DNA from 3 places in the Pseudobacillus sp. FSL P4-0506 genome. Region 3 is predicted to be linked to each of the others. Evidence: riboswitches for the same ligand, from Rfam matches in the RefSeq annotation. Region 3 holds a riboswitch; each other region holds the start of a gene.
What was found. A riboswitch is a leader RNA that binds a small molecule or an ion and turns the genes downstream of it on or off. The one in region 3 is predicted to bind thiamine pyrophosphate.
Positions count from the first base shown of each region.

Region 1: another riboswitch for thiamine pyrophosphate. It lies ahead of MKZ02_RS18090 (acetylornithine deacetylase); the one in region 3 lies ahead of MKZ02_RS15570 (thiazole synthase).
Region 2: another riboswitch for thiamine pyrophosphate. It lies ahead of thiT (energy-coupled thiamine transporter ThiT); the one in region 3 lies ahead of MKZ02_RS15570 (thiazole synthase).

Region 1 is NZ_JBBOOI010000001.1:3,660,636-3,665,686, forward strand. It holds gene MKZ02_RS18075 (ABC transporter permease) at 1-739, opposite strand, end outside; gene MKZ02_RS18080 (ABC transporter ATP-binding protein) at 736-1,533, opposite strand; gene tenA (thiaminase II) at 1,505-2,179, opposite strand; gene MKZ02_RS18090 (acetylornithine deacetylase) at 2,282-3,562, opposite strand; TPP riboswitch at 3,690-3,794, opposite strand; gene MKZ02_RS18095 (hypothetical protein) at 4,105-4,512, shown strand; gene thiW (energy coupling factor transporter S component ThiW) at 4,509-5,006, opposite strand.
Region 2 is NZ_JBBOOI010000001.1:2,763,207-2,768,257, forward strand. It holds gene MKZ02_RS13940 (DUF3243 domain-containing protein) at 85-426, opposite strand; gene MKZ02_RS13945 (L,D-transpeptidase family protein) at 505-999, opposite strand; TPP riboswitch at 1,379-1,480, shown strand; gene thiT (energy-coupled thiamine transporter ThiT) at 1,551-2,117, shown strand; gene MKZ02_RS13955 (DUF1801 domain-containing protein) at 2,544-2,987, shown strand; gene MKZ02_RS13960 (dynamin family protein) at 3,037-5,051, shown strand, end outside.
Region 3 is NZ_JBBOOI010000001.1:3,103,879-3,108,929, reverse strand. It holds gene MKZ02_RS15580 (glycosyltransferase family 2 protein) at 1-834, shown strand, start outside; gene mscL (large conductance mechanosensitive channel protein MscL) at 875-1,288, shown strand; TPP riboswitch at 1,294-1,394, shown strand; gene MKZ02_RS15570 (thiazole synthase) at 1,471-2,235, shown strand; gene thiH (2-iminoacetate synthase ThiH) at 2,251-3,429, shown strand; gene MKZ02_RS15560 (thiamine phosphate synthase) at 3,371-4,003, shown strand; gene thiS (sulfur carrier protein ThiS) at 3,987-4,190, shown strand; gene MKZ02_RS15550 (ThiF family adenylyltransferase) at 4,206-5,051, shown strand, end outside.

The DNA of each region.
Region 1 (5,051 bases), 560 kb from region 3:
TCCATTTTAATGATTTTTGCTCAATGAATTTTACAATGACAAATAGAACAATGCCGATCGCCGACAGCAATACAATCGGAGCAAAAACAGCCGCCCCATCAAATTGAGTCATCATTCGTCGGCTGAAATAACCGAGACCAGCCTGTGCTCCAAGCCATTCTCCGATGGCAGCTCCAATCACGCTTAATGTAACAGCTACCTTCAGTCCTGAATAAAAATGAGGCAAGGCGGAAGGAACAACTAGCTTGGTAAATATCTCTTTCTTCCCTGCCCCCATTGTCATCATTAGCTCTTTCAACTCTTTACTGGCTGATTGCAGCCCATCATATGTATTCACCGTGATAGGAAAAAATGTGATCAAAACAGTCACAACTACTTTGCTCCAAATTGAGTAACCGAACCAAAGAACAAAAATGGGGGCCAGAGCAATAATCGGGATCATTTGTGAAGAAATGATCAGCGGGTAAATCACTTTTTCAGCGGCTGGGCTCACACTCATCCAAACAGCCATTCCGGCGCCTAGTAAAATGGAGATAGTTAAGCCAATTAAAATAATGACTAGCGTAATTGGCAAGTGTTCAATGAACAGCGGTTCTCTTAATTCCCACAGCTTACTGAGAATGCCGGTCGGAGGCGGGAGAATAAATAGCATATTGACCATTCGTGCCGTGATTTCCCAAGCCAGGAAAAATGCTAAAATTGTCAAAGCAGCTGGCCATGTGCCCCTGTTGCTTTTCATAGAATCACCTTCCCTCTCAGCTCCTCCAGCAAATAGTCCTTCCATTCAATCATGGCTGGCTTGTTCAAATCTTTTAAGCTTCTTGGCCGGTCAATCGGAACAGTCACTTCCTGAAACGCCCGAACCGGTCTTTCTTGAAAAATAAAAATGCGATCCGACAGAAAAAGCGCTTCACTGACGTCGTGAGTAATCAATACAATGGTTGCTTTTCGTTTTTCCCACTGGGCCATGAGCCACTCCTGCATAGCCAGCCTTGTAATCGCATCCAGGGCACTGAAAGGTTCATCAAGCAAAAGAATGTTTGATCCGCTCAATGATGTCCGCAAGAAAGAAACGCGCTGTCTCATGCCTCCAGATAGCTCATGAGGGTACCGCCCCTCTGTTCCTTCTAAACCAAATTCTTTCAGCAAAAGATGAACTTGCCTGCGTGCTTCTTCTTTCCGGATTCCTCTCAATTCAAGAGGAAGGGCGGCATTTTCGATAATTGTCCGCCACGGCATGAGCAGATCTTGCTGAGGCATGTAACCGACCTTTCCAAGACGTGATTCCTGCTCTTCCCCATTGATTAAAATTCGTCCCTCATCCTGATTTTCAAGCCCGGTAATTAACCGGAATAGTGTACTTTTCCCTGATCCGCTTGCTCCGATAATAGAAATGAATTCGCCCTCATAAACCTCCGCATTTATCCTCTGCAAAATAGGAACAACGTGCCTGTTTTTTTTGTCTTTATAGGAAAAGGTAACATGTTGAAATTCAAGAACTTTTTTATTCTTCTCCCGGCCACATTTGCTCATGAAACGCCATCTCCCAGAACATATACTCATAACGGGTTGTATTTAAGAAAATTTCTTCCAGTCTCGCAAGCTCTCTTTCACTCTTTCCTGCTGTATGCTCATCTAAAAGCTCAATACACCATGTGGCGAGTTCACCAAACTCTTTAGATGAATACATTTTGATCCAGCCACCATATAACTCATGCTCGCTGGCTCCTGGAATTTCATTTAGCTCTTTGCCGATCTCCCAATAGCTCCACGCACATGGAAGAAGAGCGGCAATCAACTCGGCAAGCGTGCCATTCTGACTGACATGAAGCATGTAATGCGTATAAGCAAGCGTAATTGGAGACGGCTTGGCCTGTTCAAGCTCTTCCTCAGAAATGCCAAAACGGGCTGCATACTGGCGGTGAAGTGCCATTTCAAAATTAAGTGTTTCATTCAGCAATGAAGCGAATTTCCCCATCGTTTCTACATCTGTTGCTTTGACTGCTCCAAGGGCAAATACCTTAGAATAATCAATTAAATATAAATAATCCTGAACCATATAAAAACGAAACTTCCGCTGGTCGAGCGTGCCGTCCCCAATTCCTCTCACGAAAGGATGATGATGATTTTTTCTCCAGATCGGCTGAAGTTTTTCATGAAGCCTTTCACTGAACTTTATATTCGTGCTACTCACTTTCATATGTGATTCCTCCTCTAAAGATCATCTATACATATTTCTGTTGTGCCTATAGCTGTTCACAACCCAGAGTATTCATCTTACCTATCCATGCTTCGGTGTGTGACACCAAGTGTAGATAAACGACAAAATCACTTTCGTGTAATCGACAAGCTGTTCAATCGACAGCTGCTCATTGATCGAATGAGCATTCATTAAATCCCCCGGTCCATAGATAACGGTAGGAATACCGGAATCAGCAAGCCATCCCCCATCTGTAACAGTTGGGGAAATATCAATCATCGGAGCCTTACCAAGCACATCTGAGTGAGACTGGGTGAGAATTTGTACAGCAGCGTGACTCCCATCTACTTCAAAAGAAGGAAACACTTCTCCCCTTTCTTCAATCATTGATGTGCCACCCCACTTAAATGAAGGAGGGTTATGCCTCATCCATACATCTCCGTTTGCTACATGACGAATATGATCTTCCACCTCCTTAGCTACCTGTTCATAGGTTTCATTGGGATAATAGTGAACAGTAATCCAAAGCCGGCATTCGTCGGCAATAAAAGCGGCGTGTCTCCCGCCTTCAATAACAGCGGGATTAATTGTATTTGTCCCCGGCGAAAATCCTGGATAGCTTTTAGTTACCGCCCAGTGGCGCTCCAATTCCTGCAGCCCTTCAATGATTTTCATCATTTTTTCTATAGCACTGGCTCCAAACAACTTTCCGCCGGCATGTACCATATTTCTTCGAGTCGCATCGTGATACGTTTGGTTGCTTTTTAAAGTAATCCAGCCTGTAATCACGCCTCCCTGCCCTTGTATATGTAGATCACTCGTATCAACAACTACCGCAAAGTCCGCTTTATAGCCCCGTTTGCAGCACTCCAGCGTACCAGCTTCACCTACCTCTTCACCGATAACCGATTGAAAAAGCACGTCCCCCGGAAGCGTCATTCCTGCATCATGGAGCAGCTGTAAAGCGAATAAAGCACCAGCAAGCCCTCCTTTCATGTCAGCGGCCCCGCGTCCAATCACTGATCCCTCCTTGACAACAGCCTGAAATGGATCGGCTTCCCACCCCTCATCTTCATGTATTTCTGCCACGTCTATATGTCCATTAATAATTAAACTTTGGTACTTCTCAGCATCTGTCCCTGGCCATCTTCCAACAACATTCGGGTCATTTGGGTGCACGTCCCATCTATCTACCGAAAAATCTAAGCCTTTTAAAAAATCAGCTATAAACGACTGGGCTTCTGCAGTATTTCGTGCCGGAGGAGCAGGCGTTTCGAAAGAGATCAGCTTCTTCAATAAATGAACGATCTCTTCCTGACGGCGCTCCACTTGTTCCAGGAGTATATCTAGCTTTTTTTCCATAGCCATCCCCTCTCTATTGACATGTAGACTAATATTATTACCTACACGTAAAAAAACCGCTCCTCATCAAGGGAAGCGGCTGTATAATTTTTTATCTTGCTGCAGGATTAGAAAGACTGCAGTTCAATATCAGGATACGACCTCTTCCCTCCGCTGGCATTATCCAGTTCAGGTAATAAGGGTTGAGGCCATTTACCTCTCTCAGCTTTTGCAAGCACCCCCAAGGACCAACTATTCAATTAGATTCTGCTGTTAGCTTGATCGTAATCACCAGTAATTTTCAATAAAATTTATGCTATTTAAATAGATAGTATTGATCATTTATTTTTCCCAATAGCCGTATATTAATAGAAGAGGCTAAAGATAAAGACTCCTCTGTACACATCAGGCTAATTGGAAAAAATCATCTTGCAAGGACCGTCACCTCATACGGAACGAAGTGGCCATCGGGTCATGAGTTCTACAGTAAAACAGATAACGAAGAAAGCAAGCATTTGTTAATGGCTGAGAAGTCTTACTTTTTAGGAAGGAGTGACACCGGGTTGTATTATTCTTATCCGTTTCAAAATCTTTACATGGCCCCGTTTGCAGGCACTTATCCTCACCATCGAGCCCTTCAACCAGTGGCCTCATGTCATCCTCCGTCCTTAAGGCCTTATCCTGAAGTGAATCCTGCTTTATTTAAACAATCCGCTCAATCAATCAAGCAGCTGCTGAATGAAACAAATTTGCTGTTAAATAAATTAACAGATAGCAGCGACTTTGCTCTTCGATTAATGACTGCTGCCCAGGCTGCCAATCGGCAAGAAGTGGAACGGCTGGTGCGATCAGCTGGTATATCAAGAAAAACAAATATTTCATTTAACCCTGATTCCTTCCGAATTGAGCTCAGAACCACTGCAGCAAACTTAGAATGCTGCAAGTTGGCTATTGCCCTTCGGTGGCGTTAAGGCTCTAACCGATATTTCCATGCGTTCAATTTAACTAGTCGCCTTACGAGCAAGAGACCGATAATTGATCCTGACAAGCTGCTGACGAGAAAAGCTGGCAAGAAGAAAAAAGCACCAGCCGCTGTTCCCATCAATATCTTTGCATAGGGAACGGCAAATAAAGGAGCAATGATTCCTGACCCAGTCATTTCTCCGATAGAAGCGGCCCATGTTCGGCTTGTTTTTTGATAAATATAGCCGGCGAGAAATGCACCAATCATGCCTCCCGGAAATGCTAGAAGTGAACCGGTTCCCATTAAATTTCTTAATAAACCAGTAACAAAGGCGATCATTACCGCCGGCCCCGGGCCAAGCAGCACACCGGCAATGACATTTACCGCATGCTGGACAGGGTAAGCCTTCGCTACACCGGCGGGAAACCAGACTAGCGAAGAGCCGAAGGTGGCAATCGCAGTAAATAAAGCCATATAAGCCATTTTTTGTACTCGATTCATTCGCATTCCCCCATACGAAAAAGCCGCATCCTCATCTGGATACGG
Region 2 (5,051 bases), 340 kb from region 3:
TTTTCATTGACTGTTAAATATAAGATTGCTCCATATCAGGCTTTTATCGTAAATAGTGCTTCGTTTGCACTAAAGAGAACCACTCTATTCTTGATCCACAAATTTAACAAGCATATGAGCTAGGTGGTGACGCTCATCCTGTGTCCCGACATTCCAAAGCTCTTGAAGAAGCTTCTCTTCTCTGTTTTTCGGCTCGGCATGATCAGCCAGATAGTCGGCAATTTTTTCTGTAGCAATCGCCAGTTGCTCTTCATTTAAACCGATCTTTTCAGCGAGTTCTATTCTTTTTTTCAAATAAGATTTAAAGGAATTGAAATTCTCAAGAATGCTGTCCATTCTTTCGGGGCTTATCCGTTCAAGTGTATCATCCACCATATCCGGCTGCAGTTCCCCGTCTTTATGAATCGCGTGATTTTCTTCTGTCATCAGTCATTCCTCCTTTACTGTTTCGTTATGCCCCCCTTTGCTTGTTTTCAAACATGCAACAGATGAATTTTCAGCGATTTAAGGTCTAATGCGAACTGGAGTACCGATTGGAATGGTTCTAGCCAGTTCTTCTACATCACGGTTATACATGCGAATGCAGCCTTTAGAGACAAACTTGCCGATAGAAGAAGGATTATTCGTTCCATGAATGCCATAAGATTTCTTCGATAAACTCATCCACATCGTTCCGAATGGGCCGCCTGGGTTTGGTGCTTTATTAATAATAACAAAATCTCCAGTTGGCGTTTCAGTCAGCATTTTACCAACCCCCACCGGATAGACTTTTTGTACTTTCCCCTGACGAAATAAGGTTAGCCTGCGCTGTGACAATGAAACGCTAATTGAATAAGGAAGAGAAGAAGGATCAGGAAGTCCCGGGATACGCAGCTGCTGGCCGGGATAGATAGAATGAATATTGATCCCCGGATTGGCTGCAATCAATTGAGAAACAGGAATGCGGTAATCCGCTGCAATAGACGTCAATGTTTCACCGCTCTTAACAATATGATTCATCGGCTCACCTGATTTTATATATTTTTAAAACAAGTATTTATGAAAAGATGCTTCGCCTGATATTCACTTACGTATATGAAATAAGAGAGTAAGATATACGCTTTAAATAAAAAGAGTCAGGCACATCCAAAAGAGGGAAGAGAATATGAATAGGCCCTTATAAGATTGTATCGTTTAGTCGAAAGAATCCTTTCATGTGGAACAGACAGTAACACAACTAAGCCGAGAGGCAGAGTCCAGTTTTTATGAAATCGCTGAGATGATGGATAATTTCCTATGAAAGTCACTCTAAAAATCTAGCCATCTTTTACTACTGTAAAGCACCGGAGATGATTCCCCGTATTTCATTTTCCTTATAGTTATGCTATAGTAAGAGCAATAAGTCCACTAGGGGTGTCGTTAGACTGAGAGAGGAACCATCCTCAACTCTAAGAACCTGATCTGGTTAGTACCAGCGTAGGGAAAGTGTGACAGATACAGGAAATATTCGCATAAGCGGAAGAATCCGTTGTATCCGTACACCCCTTTGGATAAGAAAAGGGGGATTTTTTATGGAAAGAAACAAACTGGTTACGATGATCGAAATTGCTGTCATGGCAGGATTATCGCTTATATTAAGCTATGTCGAGTTTGGCGCTCTTTGGGCATTCGGGGGTTCTATCTCCCTCGTCATGGTGCCAATATTCGTCATGGCCTTTCGCCGCGGCTGGCAGGCTGGTTTTATTACAGGTCTATTGGTTGGGCTGATCAGCTTAATGACAGGTGGATACGTTGTGCATCCAGTGCAGCTCGTGTTGGATTATCCTCTTGCTTATGCTGTACTCGGACTCGGAGGCCTTGCTGTTTTCCATAAACCAGTTACAACGGGCCGTATTTTTGCCGGTCTATTGTTAGGTACTGTGTTTCGTTTTATCTGCCACTTCGTTTCCGGCGTCGTCTGGTTCGGCAGTTCGGCACCGGAAGGAACACCGGTCGCCGTTTATTCTTTCTTGTACAACCTTTCTTATTTGCTTCCGGAAATGTTAATTACGTCAGCTGTACTACTATTTTTGAAAAAGACAGCGCCGCGCTTTTACAAACAGTCCATTCCTGTTGAAAATAGTTCGGCCAGTTACTAATAAACACATAAAACAGGAGCTGATCCATTAAATTCAGCTCCTGTTTTTTTGTGCAGAGAGAGGATTTGCCGAAACCCGCTTTTTATTCTTATATTTGTAGAAGAGCTGCGAGTCTGTTCAGAAAATTTTTTTATTAAGGGCTGCTAAAATGCCAAGCCGGTCACGTTGCCATTTACAACGGGGCGTAGAGAACGTTTGATTCTTTCCTGCTTTCTCATATAGACTGTTAACTTGAGAATTTGCGCTTAATAAAGGAGTAATAAAGATTGATAGAGAAATCTTTATCGTAGCGCACTGGAAATTGGAGACGATATTTCTGATTACGTTAGTTGATTAATTTACAGCTGGTGTAGCTAAGCGACCTGCACTTCCGCAGTTATACTCGCTTTGACTGTATAAAAGTTAAAAATATAGGAGTGACTCTATATGTATGAGTTAAAAACAAAGGAAACGGATAACAATGTGATTGAGTTTATTGAAGCTATTGAAAGCCCCAAAAAACGGGAAGATGCGTATAAATTACTAGATATTTTTACCGAAACGACGGGTTTTGAAGCAAAAATGTGGGGGCCGAGCATTATTGGATTCGGTTCGTATCATTATAAATATAAATCCGGCCATGAAGGAGACGCACCGTTAGTTGGCTTTTCACCTCGAAAAGCTAAAATAAGTTTGTATTTTGCACCGGGTGACACAAAGCGTGAGGAACTGTTAAAAAGCTTCGGAAAACATACTACTGGGAAAGCATGCGTCTATATTAATAAATTAGCCGATATTAATGTTGATGTTTTAAAAGTATTAATCAAACAATCCGTAGCATTTTTAAAAGAAACCTATCCAGAAATAGGCAAAGAAGCCGAGATTACATAGGGGGAGTGCGTAAATAAAATACCGCTGAAAGCAGAAAGGAGGATGCTGCATGTTAACCGAGAAATTAAAAAACTGGCTCGCTAACCAGAAACCAACCCGCGCCTTGCTTCTGCCAAAACTAGAGCAGCTTCATGCTTTATTTTTAAAGTACGGTGACCAGCAAAGTGCCTATATATGTGCCGAACTGATCGAAAAACTGGAAAACATGGAGTATATCATCGCCTTTTATGGCCACTTTTCAGCCGGAAAGTCTTCCATGATCAATGAATTAATGGGAGAAAGCTTGCTGCCATCCAGTCCGATTCCGACAAGCGCCAATATTGTCAAGGTAAAAGAAGGAGAGCCGTATGCGAAGGTTTGGTTTAAGGATGGGACTATAAAAGTGTTCCCTTACCCTTACGATATCCGTGACATTCAAGCATATTGCGTCAACGGCAATATAGTAGAAGAAGTGGAAATATCCCATCGTACAGGCCAGTTGCCTGAAGGAGTTGCCATCTTTGATACGCCTGGAATTGACTCAACAGACGATGCTCACCGGGTAAGTGCTTTGTCCAAGCTTCACTTGGCCGACCTTGTTTTTTACATGATGGACTATAATCATGTGCAATCTCCTGTAAACTTTGAATTTAATCGCCAGCTTGCGGAGAGAGGAAAAGAAAACTATTTAATCGTTAACCAAATCGATAAACACATAGCAAGTGAACTGTCGCTTACTGAATTTTTAAGCCGTATTCAGCAATCATTTGCTGAGCATCGCCTTTCATATAACGGCCTTTATTTCACTTCGTTAAAAGAGGCAGACCATGCTTATAACCAACTGAGCGAATTGAAAGCTCTTTTGTCGGGAAAAATCGCTGACCGGCAACAGCAAATCACGGCTCATGTACTACAGGAAGCACTAGTCGTTGCCATGAGCTTTTTTCACAAGCAGCGGAAAAAAACAAGAACCGAGCTTGAGGAATATGATGAGCGGCTTATAGGTACGGCTTCTTTTCAGCAGCTTCAAGAAGAACGCCGAGAGTTCAATGAGCGAAAAGAAGCGATAAGAGAGCGGGACAATCTGTTTATTCCGCTGTTTGATCAAATGCTGTCAACTGTTTTTAACAATGCCAAGCTTTTAGATTATTATGCGCGCATTTTTGTGCGCCAATTTTTAGAGTCCCGTGAACTTTCCTTTCAAGTGCGCGGCTTCTTTTCCCGCAAACGAACAAAAAAAGAAAAAGAATGGCGCTTGCAGCAGCTGTTTCAAACACTAAACGAGAATAGGCTGTCTTACATTGACATCCCCTTTAAAGAAGAGGTTATCAAGCTGCTAACCTCATTTGATGTAATAAATGATGAGCTCAGAGAGAGAGTTCGCCAATGCGAAGTCCAGTTTTCTCCAGATTTGCTCGTAAGGCTCGTCAAAAGTGGAGCAATGCTTACAGATGATTACGTATTAAACTATGCGAAGGACGTCACTTCCGAAATGAAGACCCTGTACCGCCAGGCATTTGCTGCTTTCGTTGAACCGCTGGAAGCACAGGCAAAGGAAAATAACCGCAAGAAGCGGGTTCTGCTTGCTAAAGAAGAGAAAGAGATATATCAAAAAATGGAGGATTGGAAAAAGCGGGAACAGTTAAAAGCAAACGAAACAGAGTTGTATGAAAACATCTTTTCTATCCTCGCTGTACGCGGCCAGGAAAAAGTAGAGAAAAAACCTTTTCAGGCTTTTAAAAAGACAAAACCACTAGCCAGTCAAAAAAGAAAGCCATTCGTTTCTATTGGTGAAGCCGCTAGAGAGTGGAGCAGCCGATCTGAGGAAACGGCTTTTGTTTCTATTAATCTAGACGAGCGGATTAAGGAGGTAAAAAGAAAAGCCCACCTTTTGTCGCAGGCTAATTACATGGAACAGAGAATGGAAAAGCTTCATCAACGAATTGAGCGTTTGGAAAAAAATGAATACACTATTGCTTTATTTGGCGCGTTTAGTGCTGGCAAGTCATCATTTGCGAACGCTTTGTTAGGTGAGCGGGTTTTGCCAGTGTCCCCCAATCCGACGACAGCGGCGATCAATGAAAT
Region 3 (5,051 bases):
GTCGGCGGGAGTGTGCGGATCGCCAATGGTTGTCATATTGAAGGCGGAGAAGTGATGACCGTGGATTTATCCAACAAACCCTTTGTCATTATGCAAGTGATCGAATATTTACGGGCCTTCTTAATAGGCCGTATTGGATTGAGCCGTCATAATCTGCTGCTGATTATATCAGGCGCATTTGGCGTTTTTGAGAAGGAGTCAGTCATTCGGATTGGCGGCTATCGCACAAACACCGTTGGAGAAGACATGGACCTTGTGGTGCGCCTGCACCGGATGATTAAAGAAGAAGGGCTCAATAAAAAGATACTGTATGTTCCGGACCCCGTCTGCTGGACAGAAGCTCCAGAGTCTGCGCTTTATTTGCGTAGACAGCGCCAGCGGTGGCATCGTGGGCTCTGCGAAGTAATTTGGAACCATAAAGATATGCTGTTCAATCCTAAATATGGACTTGTAGGCGTGCTATCCATGGCTTATTTCTTTTTGATTGAGCTGATGGGTGTATTCGTTGAATTAGCCGGCTATATTCTTATCCTATTCGGGGTCCTATTTTCATTTATTAATGCCGAGGTCACTATATTGATGGCTTCTCTATCTTTTTTATACGGTTCTATTTTATCTATGAGCGGTGTGCTTCTGGAAGAATGGAGCTTGAGGAAATATCCGAAACCAGCCAATATTGTGAAGCTATTTTTCTATGCGCTCTCTGAAACCTTCTGGTATCGTCCTTTGACGATCAAGTGGCGGGTAGAAGGTTTTTTACAATTTTTAGCTGGCAAGAAAGATTGGGGCGAGATGAAACGGATTGGTGTAGGAGCCAAGGTTGAGTCAAAATGAGTTGGTCGTTGAAAGGATAGCTGAAAGGAGTTTAACCAAGTTGTTGCAAGAATTTAAGAAATTTGCCATGCGCGGCAATGTCATTGATCTGGCGATCGGTGTTATTATCGGAGCTGCTTTTGGTAAAATCGTTTCTTCTCTCGTGCAGGACATTATTATGCCGATCATTGGACTGCTTATAGGGGGCATTAATTTTTCAAAGTTAATGTTTCGCTTCGGAGGAGCTGAGGTGAAATATGGTCTCTTCATACAATCCATTGTTCATTTTTTAATTATCTCATTTGCTCTTTTTCTCTTTGTACGGGTATTTAATAAGTTATACCGTCAGGAAAAGGAGGAGGAGACGCCTTCACTTTCAAAAGAGGAAGAGCTCCTTACAGAAATTAGAGATTTATTAAAATCGCAAAAAACGCTTAACAATTTAGAAGATTCAGAGTATAATAGAGAAAATTAAATAGAAAATTTAGCTAGGGGTGCCTTTAAGGCTGAGAGGATGCATGCATCTAACCCTTGAACCTGATTTGGTTAGTACCAACGGAGGGAAGCTGTCTTTATTTATGTATGTTTATTTGGTGTACATAAAGAAAAGCCTGCCGTTGTGGCAGGCTTTTTTTATTGCAAAAAGGAGGAATATAAATGGATGAATTGATGATTGGTCGAGCGAAGTTAACGAATCGGCTTTTTACCGGCACAGGAAAGTTTGCAGATCACTCGGTCATGAAACAGGCTTTTGCTGAATCAGAATCAGAAGTAGTTACCGTGGCGGTGAGAAGGGTAGATTTAGAAGCGGAGCATGAAAATATTTTAGAAGATATTCCGCCGAATATGATTATCATGCCCAATACCTCAGGAGCTAGAAATGCCGAGGAGGCAGTTAGAATTGCAAGACTGGCCAGAGCCGCTGGGATGGGCAACTGGATTAAAATTGAGGTCATTTCCGATCAGAAATATTTGTTGCCTGATAATGAAGAAACCATTCGAGCCACAGAAATCCTTGCTAACGAAGGATTTATTGTTCTTCCTTATATGAATCCGGATTTAATGGCAGCAAAAAAGCTAGCAGATGCTGGGGCGGCAGCCATTATGCCGCTCGGTTCACCGATAGGGTCAAACCGGGGCATCCGGATGAAGGAAATGATTCGGATTCTAATAGAAGAAAAAACACTGCCTATTATTGTTGATGCAGGGATCGGCAAACCGTCTGAGGCAGCTGAAGCCATGGAGATGGGGGCTGACGCGGTGCTAGTCAATACGGCAATTGCCACAGCTGATGACCCGGTAAGCATGGCTAAAGCGTTCAATTTAGCTGTTAAGGCTGGAAGACAGGCTTATCTGGCGGGGCTGGGAGCAGTGTCGCAAAAAGCAGCCGCTTCCTCCCCGTTAACTGGATTTTTACGTTAAAAAGGAGGGATTTTTTTGAGTTTTTATGAGGTGTACCGTTCAATCAAAGATCAACCATATGAAGAGTGGTTAGCTAGCATGACGACAACCGATGTAGATAGAGCTTTAAATAAAGACGATTTGAATGAACAAGACCTATTGGCGCTTCTTTCCCCTGCAGGCGGCGAACGTTTAGAAGAAATGGCTCAAAAAGCCCAGCGATTAACAGTTCGGAATTTTGGTAAAGTAATCTCCTTGTATGCCCCGCTTTACTTAACAGACTATTGTGTGAATAAATGTGCTTACTGCAGCTTTAGCTTTGATAATGATTTTCCAAGACGAAAGTTAACGTCATTAGAAATTGACCAGGAAGCAAAGGCGTTAAAGGATATGGGGATTCAGCACGTTATTTTGCTGACAGGAGAATCACGTATTCATTCATCGGTAGCTTATCTGGCAGAAGGCGCAAAAATTTTGAGAAAGCATGCCTCTTCAATCGCCATCGAGGTACAGCCGCTTGATACGGAAGAATATCATCAGCTTTTTCAGGCTGGGGTAGATGGGCTCACGGTTTACCAGGAGGTATACAATGAGGAAGTGTATAAAGAGATTCATATAAAAGGACCAAAAAGAAATTACCGTTACCGTCTTGATGCACCAGAGAGAGGCTGTCAGGCTGGGATGAGATCAGTCAATATCGGCGCCCTGCTTGGAATGGATAATTGGCAGAAGGAAGTATTTTTCACCGCTCTGCATGCAAGGTATTTGCAGAAAAAATATATAGAAACAGAAATTGCCGTTTCTTTTCCTCGCATTCGTCCGAACCTGGGTGGATTCGAGCCGCGGGTTAATGTAGAGGATAAAGACCTTGTCCAGGCTATGCTCGCCTTTCGTCTATTTATGCCGCGAGCAGGTATTACACTCTCTACACGTGAAGAGGCGGAACTCAGGGATCATCTCATTAAGCTCGGGGTAACAAAAATGTCTGCTGCCTCCTCTACTGTTGTAGGCGGATATGCTAACAAAAAAGAAAACAATAGCCAATTTGAGATTTCTGATAATCGTTCGGTAGATGAAGTGAAAAAGAGACTAAAACAGCTGGGCTATCAGCCTGTTTCAAAAGATTGGGATATCTTGGCGGTGGAGGAGGAGACGGATGACTTTTCGGCTTCATGCCATCACAACGGGAAAGCTCGAACTGGCGCAGGCGTCTGAAGCGGCCGCTAGCATTCATCCGTTTGTTGATTTTATTCATATTAGAGAGAAACAACGCAGTGCCAAAGAGTTGTTTCATTGGGCTGAGACATTTATCGCTAGGGGGGTTCCTGCTGAAAAGCTAATTATAAATGACCGTGTAGATGTGGCGCTTGCCACAGGAGCCGGCGGTGTACAGCTGACAGAAAATAGCTTGCCGCTTAGACAGGTGAGAAGCTTTGCTAAAAATATAAAGGCCGGCTGCTCGATTCATGAGCCGGCTGACGCAGCAGCCATACAAGGAGAGGCGGTCGATTGGCTTTTGTTTGGCCACCTTTATGAAACGGCTTCCAAGCCTGGTAAACAACCTAAGGGGCTAGAGTTATTGCAAACAACAGTGGGTTTCTCTCGCATTCCGGTGATCGCGATCGGAGGGATTATGCCGCATCACGTTCAGGAAATTAAAGGTGCTGGAGCGAAAGGAATTGCGGTGATGTCGGGAATTTTTGCAAGTAAAGAACCGGCTGTCGCCGCCTCATGCTATCGAGCTGAAATAAAAAAGGAGGAAAAGCAAATAGATGAATATTGTGGTTAACGGCAAAGAAAGGCAGGTTGTCTTGGAGGAACCGACGCTTGAGAATTTACTCACTGTTTATTCACTGCAAGGAAAAACAGTGATTATTGAGTCAAACGGTAAGATTATTCCAAAGGAACAGCTAGGCTCAACAAATGTAGAAGAAGGCGATCGTATTGAGATTATTCAATTTGTAGGCGGCGGTTAAGGAGGAAGAACTATGATGGAAGGCCGTTATTCGAGACAGGAATTATTTTTAAAAGAAACGGACTCTTACCGCAATAAGCATGTAATGATTATTGGAGTTGGTGCATTAGGGTCCTCTCTGGCTGAAATGCTTGTCAGGGCAGGGATTGGGAAGCTGACATTGATTGACCGTGACTATGTTGATTGGACGAATCTTCAGCGGCAGCAGCTTTATAAAGAACAGGATGCAAAAGACAGCCTGCCGAAAGCAGAGGCAGCTAAAAAAAGACTCCAGGAAATCAATTCTGATGTAGACATATCAGCTGTAACAGCAGACGCGGGTCCAGAGGAGCTTTCTGCTTTAATGACTGAACACTGCCCTGATTTACTGCTTGATGGAACAGACAACTTTGAAACAAGATTTTTAATCAATGATTTGTCGCAAAAATACAATGTCCCCTGGATATATGGAGCATGTGTTGGCAGCCAGGGAATCAGTTGTGTCATCCTTCCTGGAGAAACTCCCTGTCTTGCTTGTTTGCTTGACGTTCTGCCAGCCGCAGGCATGACTTGTGATACCGCTGGAATTATTGCGCCAGCAGTACAAATGACCACAGCTTTTCAAGGAGCAGAAGCATTGAAGATTCTTGCTGGCCGATGGAAAGATATACGCAAAGAGCTAGTTTCCTTTGATTTATGGAAAAATACACATTCGTCTATTAATATAGCCACTTTAAAGAAGACCGCTTGTCCATCATGCGGCAAAAAAGCGACTCATCCGTATTTAACAAGAGATCAACGAACAAAGACCGCCATCTTGTGCGGAAGAAATACAGTGCAGGTAAGGCCGCCAGTCAATAGAACATTTAATTTAGCTGAGCTG